3 regions of the Brevibacillus halotolerans genome follow, and region 3 is predicted to be linked to each of the others. Evidence: riboswitches for the same ligand, from Rfam matches in the RefSeq annotation. Region 3 holds a riboswitch; each other region holds the start of a gene.
What was found. Region 3 has a riboswitch for lysine ahead of dapD (2,3,4,5-tetrahydropyridine-2,6-dicarboxylate N-acetyltransferase). Riboswitches for the same ligand answer to the same signal wherever they lie in the genome.
Positions count from the first base shown of each region.

Region 1: another riboswitch for lysine. It lies ahead of O0550_RS02170 (aspartate kinase); the one in region 3 lies ahead of dapD (2,3,4,5-tetrahydropyridine-2,6-dicarboxylate N-acetyltransferase).
Region 2: another riboswitch for lysine. It lies ahead of O0550_RS03460 (amino acid permease); the one in region 3 lies ahead of dapD (2,3,4,5-tetrahydropyridine-2,6-dicarboxylate N-acetyltransferase).

Region 1 is NZ_JAPTNK010000001.1:493,770-498,101, reverse strand. It holds gene O0550_RS02175 (GNAT family N-acetyltransferase) at 1-55, opposite strand, end outside; gene O0550_RS02170 (aspartate kinase) at 236-1,474, opposite strand; lysine riboswitch at 1,680-1,870, opposite strand; gene O0550_RS02165 (SDR family oxidoreductase) at 2,031-2,966, shown strand; gene uvrC (excinuclease ABC subunit UvrC) at 2,969-4,332, opposite strand, start outside.
Region 2 is NZ_JAPTNK010000002.1:123,523-127,854, reverse strand. It holds gene O0550_RS03460 (amino acid permease) at 58-1,566, opposite strand; lysine riboswitch at 1,681-1,869, opposite strand; gene O0550_RS03455 (DUF418 domain-containing protein) at 1,961-3,139, opposite strand; gene O0550_RS03450 (DNA topoisomerase III) at 3,193-4,332, opposite strand, start outside.
Region 3 is NZ_JAPTNK010000002.1:16,265-20,596, forward strand. It holds gene O0550_RS02915 (WG repeat-containing protein) at 34-1,206, shown strand; gene O0550_RS02920 (hypothetical protein) at 1,347-1,547, shown strand; gene O0550_RS02925 (hypothetical protein) at 1,679-1,945, shown strand; lysine riboswitch at 2,020-2,204, shown strand; gene dapD (2,3,4,5-tetrahydropyridine-2,6-dicarboxylate N-acetyltransferase) at 2,340-3,050, shown strand; gene O0550_RS02935 (aspartate aminotransferase family protein) at 3,125-4,332, shown strand, end outside.

The sequences.
Region 1 (4,332 bases), on a different contig from region 3:
GTGATACCAATTCTATAAATGCTTCATAATCTGCTTCTGTTAGTTTTCGGATCATTTGACAATTCCCTCTCCAAAAGTTTTTCTCTCCATTATTTGAAAAAGTGTACTATTTGTCAATAGAATTCAGAAAAAACACATAAAGCCCGGTGGACGTCTCTCCACCAGGCTCCTTGATTAATCCAATCCTATCCCTGTCCATTTGAAGCACTCTACATTCTGTTTTATCTAAAACAAATTAAGCGTGCACGACAGCATCGGCAGAAACATCCAATCCAAACGCCGTATGCAGTGTAGCTACAGCTTGCGCCACTTTTTCTGCCGGGATCACACAAGATACCTTAATATCAGAGGTAGATACCATCCGAATGAGAATATCCTGGCTGGATAAATGACTAAACATATCGGCTGCCACTCCCGGATTGGTTATCATACCAGCTCCTACAATTGAAACTTTTGCAAGGCCAGATTCATATTCCACATGCTCAAAGCCTAACTCTTCCTGATGAGCCGCCAAGGTCTCCAGCGTTCTATGTAAATCGTCAGCGGAGATCGTAAAGGAAACATTATTTGCTTTGTCATGATAGGTGCTTTGAATAATGATATCTACATTAATTGAAGCGTCCGCCAATGCTTTAAATAATAAGGATAACATGCCTACTTTTACAGGCATTCCGATAACCGTTATAGAAGATACATCTTTGTCATGAGCTATTCCGCTGATTACTTTGCCTAACTCCATGTTTGTCTCCTCCTCAACCAATGTTCCCTCTTCTTCTGTAAAACTGGAACGAACCACAAGTCGAACTCGATGTTTTTTTGCACTTTCCACAGAACGTGGATGCAAGACACCAGCTCCTAGAGTTGCTAATTCTAGCATCTCATCATATGAAATGGAGCTTACCTTTTGTGCACGAGAAACAATACGCGGATCGGCTGTAAATACCCCTGATACATCTGTATAGATTTCACAGCAGGTAGCCTGTAGACTAGCCGCAATTGTTACCGCTGTAGTATCAGACCCGCCCCGTCCCAATGTTGTAATTTCTCCGTTTTCGCTAGCTCCTTGAAACCCTGCTACGATGACAATTTTCCCCTGCTGTATTTCTTGCTCAATCCGTTGACTGTTGATCGTACTAATGCGTGCCTTTCCATGCTTCTCTTCCGTTAAAATGCCAGCTTGCCAGCCTGTCATGGACACAGCTTCGTACCCTCTGCTTTGTAGGGCCATACTAAGTAACGCAATGGAAACCTGTTCGCCTGTAGCAAGCAGCATATCCATTTCACGAGCAGGTGGGCTCTCATGTAATTCCTTTGCTAAATCGACCAGCACATCTGTTGTTTTTCCCATAGCAGATACCACAACCACCATGGCATACCCGGCATCCTTATAACGGATAATTCTCTGTGCTACCTCTTGAATACGCTCCGCAGAGCCTACGGATGTTCCTCCGTATTTTTGCACCACAATTTCCATTTCGAATCTCTCCTCTGGTATATTCTGCTAGTCTGGATCATATGCCTTCCTTGATTCATTTATAATGAAAGCTTTTTACTAATTGAAGTACAAAAAAGGCAACGACAAAGGAAATACCTAGTCGTTGCCCTAACTGGACATACACGGTCCCTCCTTCCCCTGATTCACGGAAATGCCAAAGCAAGTAATAATAGCTTTAGCAGCCCGGTGAGATAGCTCTCCATTTGCATGACGGGTAGGACATACAAATGACAGTCTTACGCTTATTCAACGTAAGCCCAGCATGCACCGCTTGGGTATCGCGTGCACACTTCGGCAAATTCCCCTTTTCCAGCTCCATCATAGATTCCCATATCTCCGGAGGGTACTCTTGGTTTTTGCGCCTCTACCTCACTCCTGTATAGGGAAGTGAGGTTGTTGCTTATGAGATTATTCAGAATTATATCACGTTACTTTATCCGTTACAATTCTTTTTAGGATATAAGAAGATAGTAGCGTGATACAATGAGCATAGTTTTCGTACCTTTTTAAATAGGACATGAAAGGAGGCTTTCTAATGAAAGATAATAAAACCTTACAGAACCAAACCGAGGCAAACACGGACAATAACACACCTTCCCCCGTACAGTTGAACTCAAAATCCACCTCGTCTGTTGTTCTTATCACTGGGTGTTCAAGCGGCTTTGGAAAACAAATTAGTATCGCTCTTGCAGAAGCTGGCTATCAAGTGATCGCCACAATGCGTGATGTAACAAAAAAAGAGCCTCTTCTTCAAGAGGCTTCAGCCCGTGGCATTGAGGACCGTTTACACATGATCCCCTTAGATGTTACGAAACAAGATAGTATTACGCAGGCCATCGACCAAACGCTACAACTATTTGGCAAGATAGACATATTGATTAACAATGCTGGCTATGCGACTGGCGGTTTTACTGAAGAAATCCCTCTAGAGGACTGGCGCAGTCAGTTTGAAACCAATTTTTTTGGAGCGGTAGCCACTACTCAAGCGGTTTTAAAACCCATGCGTGAGCAAAGGAGCGGTCTCATTATCAATATGAGCAGCATTTGCGGACAATTTGGCTTCCCTATGCTCGGTCCCTACACCGCTTCCAAACATGCACTAGAAGGCTTCAGTGAATCTCTACGCTTAGAAATGCTCCCATTTGGCATCAAGGTGGTCCTAATAGAGCCTGGGCCATATCGAACTGATATATGGGAAAAAAGCATAGAAGCAGCAGCTTTCTCACCTGAGTCTCCCTATCATACCTTTTTAGAGTATTTGCAACAGCAAGCCAAGCACAACGCCATGCACTCTGGCGATCCAGAAGAAGTAGTCCACACCGTATTACGTATTGTAAAAGCTCCTAATCCGTCCTTTCGTTATCCGGTTGGAAAAAGCATCAAAAGCTTACTCTTTAGTAAAAAAATATTACCCTGGAGATTCATAGAGCTACTTGTAAAAAAGCAATTACACAAAATTATGAAGAAATAAGCTTATTTCTCATCCTTCAATCCTCTTAAGTGCGCAATAATATCTCTTGCTAATTTATCACCAATACCCAGCTGGCGGAAATCTTCCACTGTTGCTTCCCGCATCTTTTTCAACGAGCCGAAATGCTGAAACAGCTTCTTCCGCCGCTTCTCTCCTATGCCTGGTATCTCATCTAATTGGGAAGAAAGCATTGTTTTCGAACGGGCCTGACGATGAAACGTGATAGCAAAGCGGTGTACTTCATCCTGGACGCGTTGCAACAAATAAAACTCATGGCTGTCCCGTTTAAGCTCTACAGGCATAGGCGGGTCACCATAGAGTAACATCGCTGTTTTATGCTTCTCGTCCTTAGCGAGTCCACAGACGGGGATGAACAGTCCTAATTCATTTTCTAACACATCCATCGCCGCACTAATTTGACCTTTGCCTCCATCAATTACAATTAGATTTGGCAATGGCTGATTTTCTTTTAACAGGCGAGAATATCTACGTAAAATAACCTCTCGCATGGAACCGTAATCATCAGGGCCTTCTACTGTTTTTATTTTATATTTTCGGTACTCCTTCTTGTCTGGTTTCCCATCGGTAAAGACAACCATGGCCGAGACAGGTTCCGTTCCCTGTATGTTAGAGTTGTCAAAGGCCTCAATACGAAGAGGGGTTCCTATTCCCATAATGTTGCCTAAATTATGGACAGCCTGCACAGTACGGGCATCATCCTTTGCTAATAGGGCAAATTTCTCAGCTAGGGCAATGCGAGCATTTTCGTTAGCCATATCAATTAGTTCATGCTTTTTCCCTCGTTTTGGAGTCAGCACTTTTACTCCTAGCCATTCCGAGATCAGCTCCGGCTCACTTTCCTCAGGAAGTAAAATCTCTTTTGGCAGAGCTTGCTGTTTTTCAAAATAATACTGTGCTACAAACGACATGAAATCCTCTATAGCGTCTCCGTAAAAAGGAAACGAGCTTGTATCACGCTCGATTAGTTTACCTGAACGCATATAGAAGACCTGAACGCACATCCAGCCCTTATCGGTATGATAACCAAAAATATCGCGGTCAACTGTATCAGTCAATGTAATCTTTTGCTTCTCCATGACTGCTTCAATATTATGAATTTGGTCACGAAATTCCTTTGCTCGTTCAAACTCTAAATTTTCGGCAGCCATCATCATTTTCTCTGTTAGGATTTCCTTCGTCGCCTTATGACCGCCATCTAGAAATCTAGCAATCTCATCAACAATACGTAGATTCTCCGCCTTATCCACCTCGAACACACAGGGTGCCATACATTGATGCATGTGGTAATACAAGCATACCTGCTTCGGCATATTTTTACATTTACGCAGCGGGTATAAACGATCCA
Region 2 (4,332 bases), 110 kb from region 3:
CTTGAGAAGTGGTTTTTCCTGTATTGATTACTATGAGCAATATAAAAGGACTACAAGCTAGTCTCTTACATGTGCACTGCTAAAATCACAATCGTGCAATTTCACAACCTTTGTTTTCTTGATCCATTTGTATCCCAACCATAAAGCAAGGAAGATCGGAATGCCGATATAGGATACCATCATAGCGTACCAATCAATTTTATCTCCAATAAATGCCTCGTAATTCTGCCCCATAATCACAACGATGCACAGTATAAAAGCAAATAGCGGACCGAATGGGAACCATCTTGCTTTAAAAGGCAATTCACTCAAGCTATGCCCTTGCGCTACAAACGCTCGACGGAAGCGATAGTGGCTAATTGCAATGCCCAACCAAGCAATAAAGCCAGACATACCAGAAGCATTAAGCAACCATGCATAAACAACCCCATCGCCAAAAAAAGAAGCGAAGAAAGCAACCATCCCAACTGATGCTGTCATTAACAAACAGTAAATCGGAATACCACGACGGTTTAGTTTTGTAAAAAATTTAGGTGCTTTCCCATCCTTCGCCATCGCCCACAGCATACGTGTAGAAGCATACATACCAGAGTTACCCGCGGATAATACAGCCGATAAAATAACAGCGTTCATCACAGAGGCAGAAAATGCCAAGCCTGCTTTTTCAAATACCATTGTAAACGGGCTTAGAGCAATCGATTCTATTTCTCCACCTACCAGATTCGGACTAGTGTAGGGTACCAGCAAGCCAATAACTAAAATGGCAAAAACATAGAACAACAGAATGCGCCAGAACACTTGCTTGATGGCTTTTGGGATATTTTTACGCGGATCGTCGCTCTCTCCTGCCGCTACCCCGATTAATTCTGTACCCTGAAAGCTAAATCCAGCAATCATAAATACACCAAGGGCTGCCATAAAGCCGCCATGGAATGGAGCGTCGCCAATGGTAAAGTTCGTAAAGCCTACAGCCTCTCCGCCCATGATGCCAAAAATCATTAAGATACCAACTACCAAGAAAATAATAACGGTTGCTACTTTAATCATCGAGAACCAGAACTCTGACTCCCCATATCCTTTTACAGATAGATAGTTTAATCCAAACATAAAGGCTAAAAATAAGCCGCTCCATAATAAAGATGAACTGTTCGGGAACCAAAATTTCATTAAAAGCGTAGCGGCAGATAACTCGGCTGCAATCGTAATAGCCCAGTTATACCAATAGTTCCATCCTAATGCAAAGCCTAGAGCAGGATCTACAAACTTTGTTGCATAGGTACTAAAAGACCCTGACTCCGGCATATAAGCTGCCATTTCACCCAAGCTGGTCATTAAGAAATATACCATAATACCAATTGCTACATATGCTACAATCGCACCACCAGGGCCTGCTTGAGAGATAGCTCCACCACTTGCTAGGAATAAACCCGTACCAATAGAACCGCCAAGAGCAATCATTGTCAGGTGTCGAGCCTTTAGACCGCGCTTCAATTCCTGTGGCTGTCCCCCATCCCTAGTTGTCGATATGTTTGTTACACTTTCATTCCCAGTTGTTGCTTGAGACATAAAAAAACACTCCTTATCTTTTCAAAGATACGTGCAAGGAAGGAGTGGGAATATAAAAAATCCGTCATTGTAGAATCTGTCGACGGATTTATACGTAACCCGCATCATACCTTCCATGAAGATAGCACAACACGCTTATTCGGCAAATAAACGTGACAGTTCTGTCCCTTTCGGAAACAGCCCCAGCCTGTACATCACAGAGTCTTTGTACAAGCTTCGGCGGTCTTTCCTTTCTGATGGAGTCTACAACATCTCTGGGTCTCGTCCAGCATACTCTTAAATACCGCAACCTCTACCTCACCAGATATGATGAGGATTTTATTATTTTATTAAAAAAGATAATGCCATTATAGATGATAAACCATTAGATTTCAACTAGTTTTTTGCCTTCTATCTATGATCGTTCACGGGTTTGTTGCTTCAGCCGTAGTGGCTGTTTTTGCAGATAGGTTGCACATCGCCACAGCCATTCCATTGGTCCAAAGGCATACTGAGATAACCACCATTTACTAAACATGATCTGTAATAGATAAATCGTAATACAAAAGATAAATCCAATCCATAGCGGAATTCCTGCCGTATTAGGAATAAACAGGGAAAACAACAGGACTGTGACCAATGTCTGCAATAAGTAATTGGTTAATGCCATGCGCCCCACATATGTGAAGCCTTGCATTTTTGCTCGAAAACGTTTGTTTTCCAGAAGCAGAACAATCGATACGAGATAAAAAACGAACAACGTTTTCCCCGTCAATTGAATGTACTTTTGAATTTCTTCAGACACATAGACTTCATGGCTGAAATAATAACGAAACATCGGAATAAACAATAGAATCGTTACTACCAGACTGACAATCTGAGTGATGCGCAATCCACGTTTCCATTCATGCACACGTTGAAAAAAGTTGATCTTTCCTGCACACAATCCCAACAAAAAAAGTCCTAGTAATTCAGGAATATAGATAATTACATTGAGAATCTGGATGCCACTTAGCATTTCATAGCGTTGACTTACTTTTTGTGCATAATCCTCTAGTCCATTAAACCAAGGAGCTTCTAGTAGCACTGTCTGATCTAAATCAATATCCCCGGAATAAGCAAACCAGATAAACAACATAAACAGAGCCATTAAAAAAATGCTCCACACAAACAAGGCTGATGCCTTCTGACGATAAAAAAATAAAAGTAAAAAGCCCACTAATGCATACATATGTAAAATATCACCGTACCACAAAAGCAGAAAATGCAGGCATCCCAGAAGAAACAGCACAACTAGACGCATCGAAAAAAGGGACCTCATCCGCGACCCTTTCGCTTCTGCTCTACTCATAAATAGATAGAACCCCAATCCAAATAAAAAGGCAAACAAGGAGTAGAATTTTGTCTGGATAAATAAGTCATAACCAAAACGAAACACGGCATCAACGCCTTTGGTATATCCTCTTGTGTCAAGCGGTTGAATTCCTAGCATAGCTGGTAAGTTCACCAGAAATATACCCAGGATCGCAATGCCTCTAACGGTATCAATCGATGTTATTCGATCGTTAACGGAAATCGGTCTTGCTTGATTCATACATCACACCCCCTTTCTTTCTTGTTTGTTACTTTGCCTACTTTTATTCTTTTCTACTCAGTAGAATATAGCGCTTCTGTAATCTTTTTCCCTTTCGGTGCTCTTGAGCTTGGTTTTTTATACTCCTTAGCACCCGAAGAAGCTGTTTTTGCTTCAAATTCGAATTGGAATTGCGCTTTCTCTATATCCCATTTCAAATAGGCATCAAACGTCTTGTCACCTTTTTTAAAGCCTTTTATTAATCCGCTTTTTCCTTGCTCCATCAGTTTTTTCACATTGGTGGCAGATAAAGATTTGCCGAGTAATTTTTTCGGTAAAGTGATTTTACACCCCGTCTTGTTATACTGATCACAGCCATAGAAATTTCCTTTATCTACAATCGAGCCCTTACATCCAGCACAAACCGCTATCTTTTTCCCTAGAGTAAACGTAGAGGCTTGCTTAGGCATTGCCTCGATATCCATACCGGAAAAGTCCCATGTAGCAGATTGCTCGGTAGCATCCTGAACAATCTTGTACGCTAATTTTTTGACTTGCTCCATAAATTCCTGCGCCGAAGCCTGCCCCTGCCCAATTTCTGCCAACCGTTGTTCCCAGCGAGCTGTCATCTCTGGAGAAGCGAGAATCTTATCTCCAATGGCATCAATTAATAAGCTTCCCTTCTCTAGGGCAAATACTTGGTTTTTCTTCACCTCGATATACTTGCGATCCTTTAACATGGTAATAATACCCGCTCGTGTAGCCTCTGTACCAAGCCCCTCGGTTTTAGACAAAACCTTTTCCCACTCGCTATTCTCTAAATGCTTACCTGCGGTCTTCATTAGCGTAATTAATTGACCCTCTGTATAGCGTTTCGGCGGTTGGGTTTTGCCCGCTTTAACTTTTACACGGCTTACCTTCCCTGTTTCATTTTTTTCAACAGGCGGCAGTAGCTTTTCTTCATCTTTATCCTTGTCGTCCTCGTCTTGACCTTGAAATAACACGGTTCGCCAACCTGCTTGCACCTGACATTTCCCCTTACTGATAAAGGTTGCTCGCCCATCCACTAAGGTAGTAATCGTAGTATAGTCAAAAATCGCCGGCTCATAATGAGCAGCGATCAAACGACGTGCCACCAAATCATAAATATGGCGTTCATCAGCAGAGAGCTTGTCCAAATGAGGCACCTGCTCGGTAGGAATAATAGCGTAGTG
Region 3 (4,332 bases):
CAATATGAAATTCGAGGAAGCAGGTGGAGAGTAATGAACATCTCAAAATGGACAAAAACAGGTATTGTAGCAGTTCTTTGTCTACCATTCATACATGCAGCAGGTTCACAGCATTTTTTGCAGGCGGCTGAGAAACCGGTATATGTAGCTCAGGTGTCCGAGGAGACTAAAGGCGCTGGTCAACAAGGCACACAAACAACCAAATCCGCCGGTACAGAAGAATCTGTTTCAGTCGAGGATAAACAAGAAGTTCGCCTATATTCTATACAGGATCAAGATAAGCATGGCTTTATTGATGCAACGGGAAAGGTAGTCATTGCTCCCCAATTTGAAGTGGTTGGTGAGTTTCATGAAGGGCTTGCCGTTGCTAAGAAGGATGGGAAATACGGGTTTATCAACCAGCATGGCTCTTTTGTAATCCCACCTCAGTATGAGGAAGCCGATTCGTTCTCAGAAGGAGTAGCTGCTGTTAAAGCAGGGGATCGCTTTGGTTTTATCAATAAAGAAAATAAGATGGTGATCCCAGCCAAGTTCCAATTTGCTCGTAGCTTTCAAAATGGTCTAGCTGCTATAGGTGAAAATCATAAATATGGTTTTATCAATAAGAGTGGACAAATCGTGATTCAACCAGAATATGAGATTGTCTGGGGCTTTCAAGAAGGTACCACTGTAGCCTATAAGGATGGAAAAGCAGGTTATCTTGATCAAACAGGAAAGGTCATCATTCCTTTTACTTATCAAATTGCGAATCCATTTCAAGAAGGGCTGGCCCTAGTCTATGCGGGTGAGAAGAAGGGATATAGTCTCATCAACAAGCAGGGTCAGGAGGTAGTGAAACCAGAGGGTTTTGAGCCTGGGAGCTTTTCAGAAGGAGTAGCCGATGTGATGGTTGCTGTGGATGGGGATTTTAAAGCAAGCTATATTAACAAAAAAGGTGAGTTTTTACTTCCACCTACTTATGAACGTACATTGCCTTTTTCCGAGGGACTTGCTTCTGTTAAGGTGAATGGCAAATATGGATTTATCAACAAGCAAGGAAAAATGGTAATTAAGCCTCAATTTGAATCGGGCGGTGTATTTCATAACGGTTTGGCTTATGTGGTAACACATGACGAACAAGGATATAGCTTTTGTTATGTCAATAAACAAGGTGAAATCATTTGGAAAAGCTCTGTAATGAAGGAGTTTCCAGGGGATTTGGATTAATTGTGCCGAAGCTCTCGCGATATTGGTAGCGAGAGCTTTTTTGTGAAATAAAATATGTCTAAAATGTGTCTAAAGTCATTTGAATGTTCTGTTAAATAAAGTATAATATTGGTAATGATTTGGAAAGGGGATATAAAACCATGGAAATCGGCATTGCTATGTATCCGATCATAGGGGTCTTAGTCTTCTCTTTCATCTTGTTCTACTACTTGTATAAAGGAATTATGAAGGATACAACAAAGCACGATGAGGAGCATGTATGGGTTGATTACGATACGAGCTTTATGAAGGAGACTCCTCACTCACAGCAGAAAAAGGCAAAAAGTAATCAGAATATGTAAACACAAAATGGTTGGAGCACTCCTCTTAAGGGGTGCTTTTTTACTTATGTAATTTTTAAATTTCCTGAATTGTATGTTATAACTAAATGGAAAGGCTTCGAAGCTGTCAATTTTTTAAAAGGAGAGCGTCCATGCGTAAACCATATCTTATTGGCCTTGTGTTATTAGCTGTTTGGTTTGTCTGGCTCCTCTATGGATTAAACTTTTACCGAGGAGAACAATTTAGCACTTTATTTTTATTAGTTGCTTTTGGTACAGGCGTTTTTCCCATCTATTTTAGCTTCGTTCATTTATTAATTGGTGAACGATCAAAGCAATGGATCAGTTGGGTTGGGATTGTAGCTACGGCTTTTGTGATCGTACCCGTTTCGATTTTTCTTTTATACCGATTTGCTTAAAAAATCCATTTGTACAAAGCGGTTGTCAGGTAAGGGTTTATCTGATAAAGTGAAGTGAAAATTATATAGGAATAATCCAAAATAGAGGTGCGCAGCGGATGAGTCATCCTGTTTGCTTTACATCGCCGGGACGATGAGGACAGGATAAAAGGTCAATGCGCCGAAGTCGTTGCTGACCGGCAATCTACGGCTGGGGTGTACGTGAATAACGTACGTCTTGTCATGAAAGGTGCGCCTTTCGTGGAGCGCTATTTATGAGTTGCCAAGGTAGAACCAGCAATGAGTAGGCGAATCCACTCGTTGCTTTTTTGCTTATCAAGGGGTTATTCTTTTTTCAAAACAGTAATTTTGCAATAGCGATTACATAAACCAAATTGGTAGGAGGAAACACTCGATGAACATGATGAATGCCCACGAAATTATCAGCTTTATTCAAAAGAGCGAGAAGAAGACGCCTGTGAAGGTGCATGTAAAGGGAAATTTAGAAGGAATTGATTTTGGTCAAAATACAAAAACCTTTATTACAGGCAATGTAGGTGTATTGTTTGGCGAATGGAAGGACGTACAGCCTGTGCTTGAAGCCAATAAGGACAGCATTGAGGACTATGTGGTAGAGAGCGATCGTCGCAATTCTGCAATCCCGATGCTAGATACAAAGGAAATTCAAGCGCGTATTGAGCCAGGTGCTATCATTCGTGATCAAGTACACATTGGAAATAATGCAGTAATTATGATGGGTGCAGTAATTAATATCGGTGCTTCTATCGGAGAAGGTACTATGATCGATATGGGCGTTATTATTGGCGGACGCGGTACGGTTGGTAATAATTGCCACATTGGAGCAGGAGCTGTCATAGCGGGTGTTATCGAGCCGCCTTCTGCCACACCTGTAATTATTGAGGATGATGTATTGGTTGGAGCAAATGCTGTTATTTTAGAGGGTGTGCGGATTGGTAAAGGCTCAGTGGTTGCTGCGGGAGCTGTTGTAACACAGGATGTTCCTGCAAACGTAGTAGTGGCTGGGACACCGGCAAGAATCCTAAAAGAAATTGATGCAAAAACCAAATCCAAAACAGAGATTATGCAAGAACTACGTCAGCTATAAGCGTGTAAGAAACTGTAAGATATATATCATATCAGCTAGTCATTGATTGTGCTGAATAAAAGGGGCGTCTTCCCATGACGGATTGGCTACAAAAAGATGAAACCTATTTGATGTCCACCTACAAACGATTGCCGATTGCAATTGAAAAGGGAGAGGGCAATTATTTACTTGATACAGAGGGAAAAGCTTATCTTGATTTGTTTACTGGTCTGGCTGTCTCTGTTCTGGGCCACTCTCATCCCAAAATTGTAGAAGCTCTTGTAGAACAGGGAGAGAAATTCTTGCACATCTCCAACATTTTTTTGAACAAGCCAGCCATCACATTGGCAGAGCAGTTAGTTACGCATACGATTCCGGGAAAAGTTTTTTTTAGTAACTCAGGAGCTGAAGCAACAGAAGCCGCGATCAAGCTTGTGCATAAATGGGCCAAAATGACCGGAAAAGAGAATGCTGGGATTGTTGTGCTAAAAAATAGCTTCCACGGTAGGACGCTTGGAGCTGTCAAGCTTACAAGACAAGCTCATGTTTATCAGGATTACCCGTTGCCGGCATTTCCTGTATATGAGGTAGCTCCTGGTGATATAGAAGGATTGCAAAAGATTATTACGACGTACTCACCTGTTTGCTTATTAATGGAGCCAGTTCTCGGATCGGGTGGAGTTATTCCGCTTTCGGAGAGCTTTTTGCAAACAGCTTTTGCTCTGTGTAAAGAACATGACATGCTATTTGCTATGGATGAAATTCAAACAGGTATGGGGCGAACTGGTAAACTGTTTGCTTACCAGCATACGACTGTGGAACCTGATCTTATCTTATTTGCCAAAGGTGTCGGCGGTGGATTGCCGCTTGGTGGGGTGATTGCTGGAGAAAAACTGGCGAATCTTTTCAAACCTGGAGACCATGGGACAACATTTGCCCCCTCCCCTTTAAGTGCAGCATTGGGCAATGCGGTTATGGAAGCTCTGCTGGTAGATGGATGGCTTGAAGAGGGGAAAAAGCAAGCAGAGTATTTATGGGCTCGTATAGCTCATTTAGTTGATGAATATCCACAGCTTCTATCTGATATTCGAGGCAAAGGCATGATGCTCGGCATTCAGACGAAGCTAGCTCCAGAAGAGGTTAGCCATATCCAACAAGGGATGCTAGAGGCCGGCTTTTTAATTGATGTTACGCAGAAAACGATTATTCGACTATTGCCTCCGCTCACCCTAACCAGCGAGGAGATCGACCGCCTTATGGTGTGTTTCCGCGACGTGTTAGAGCAGGCGGCCCGCGTGAAGGG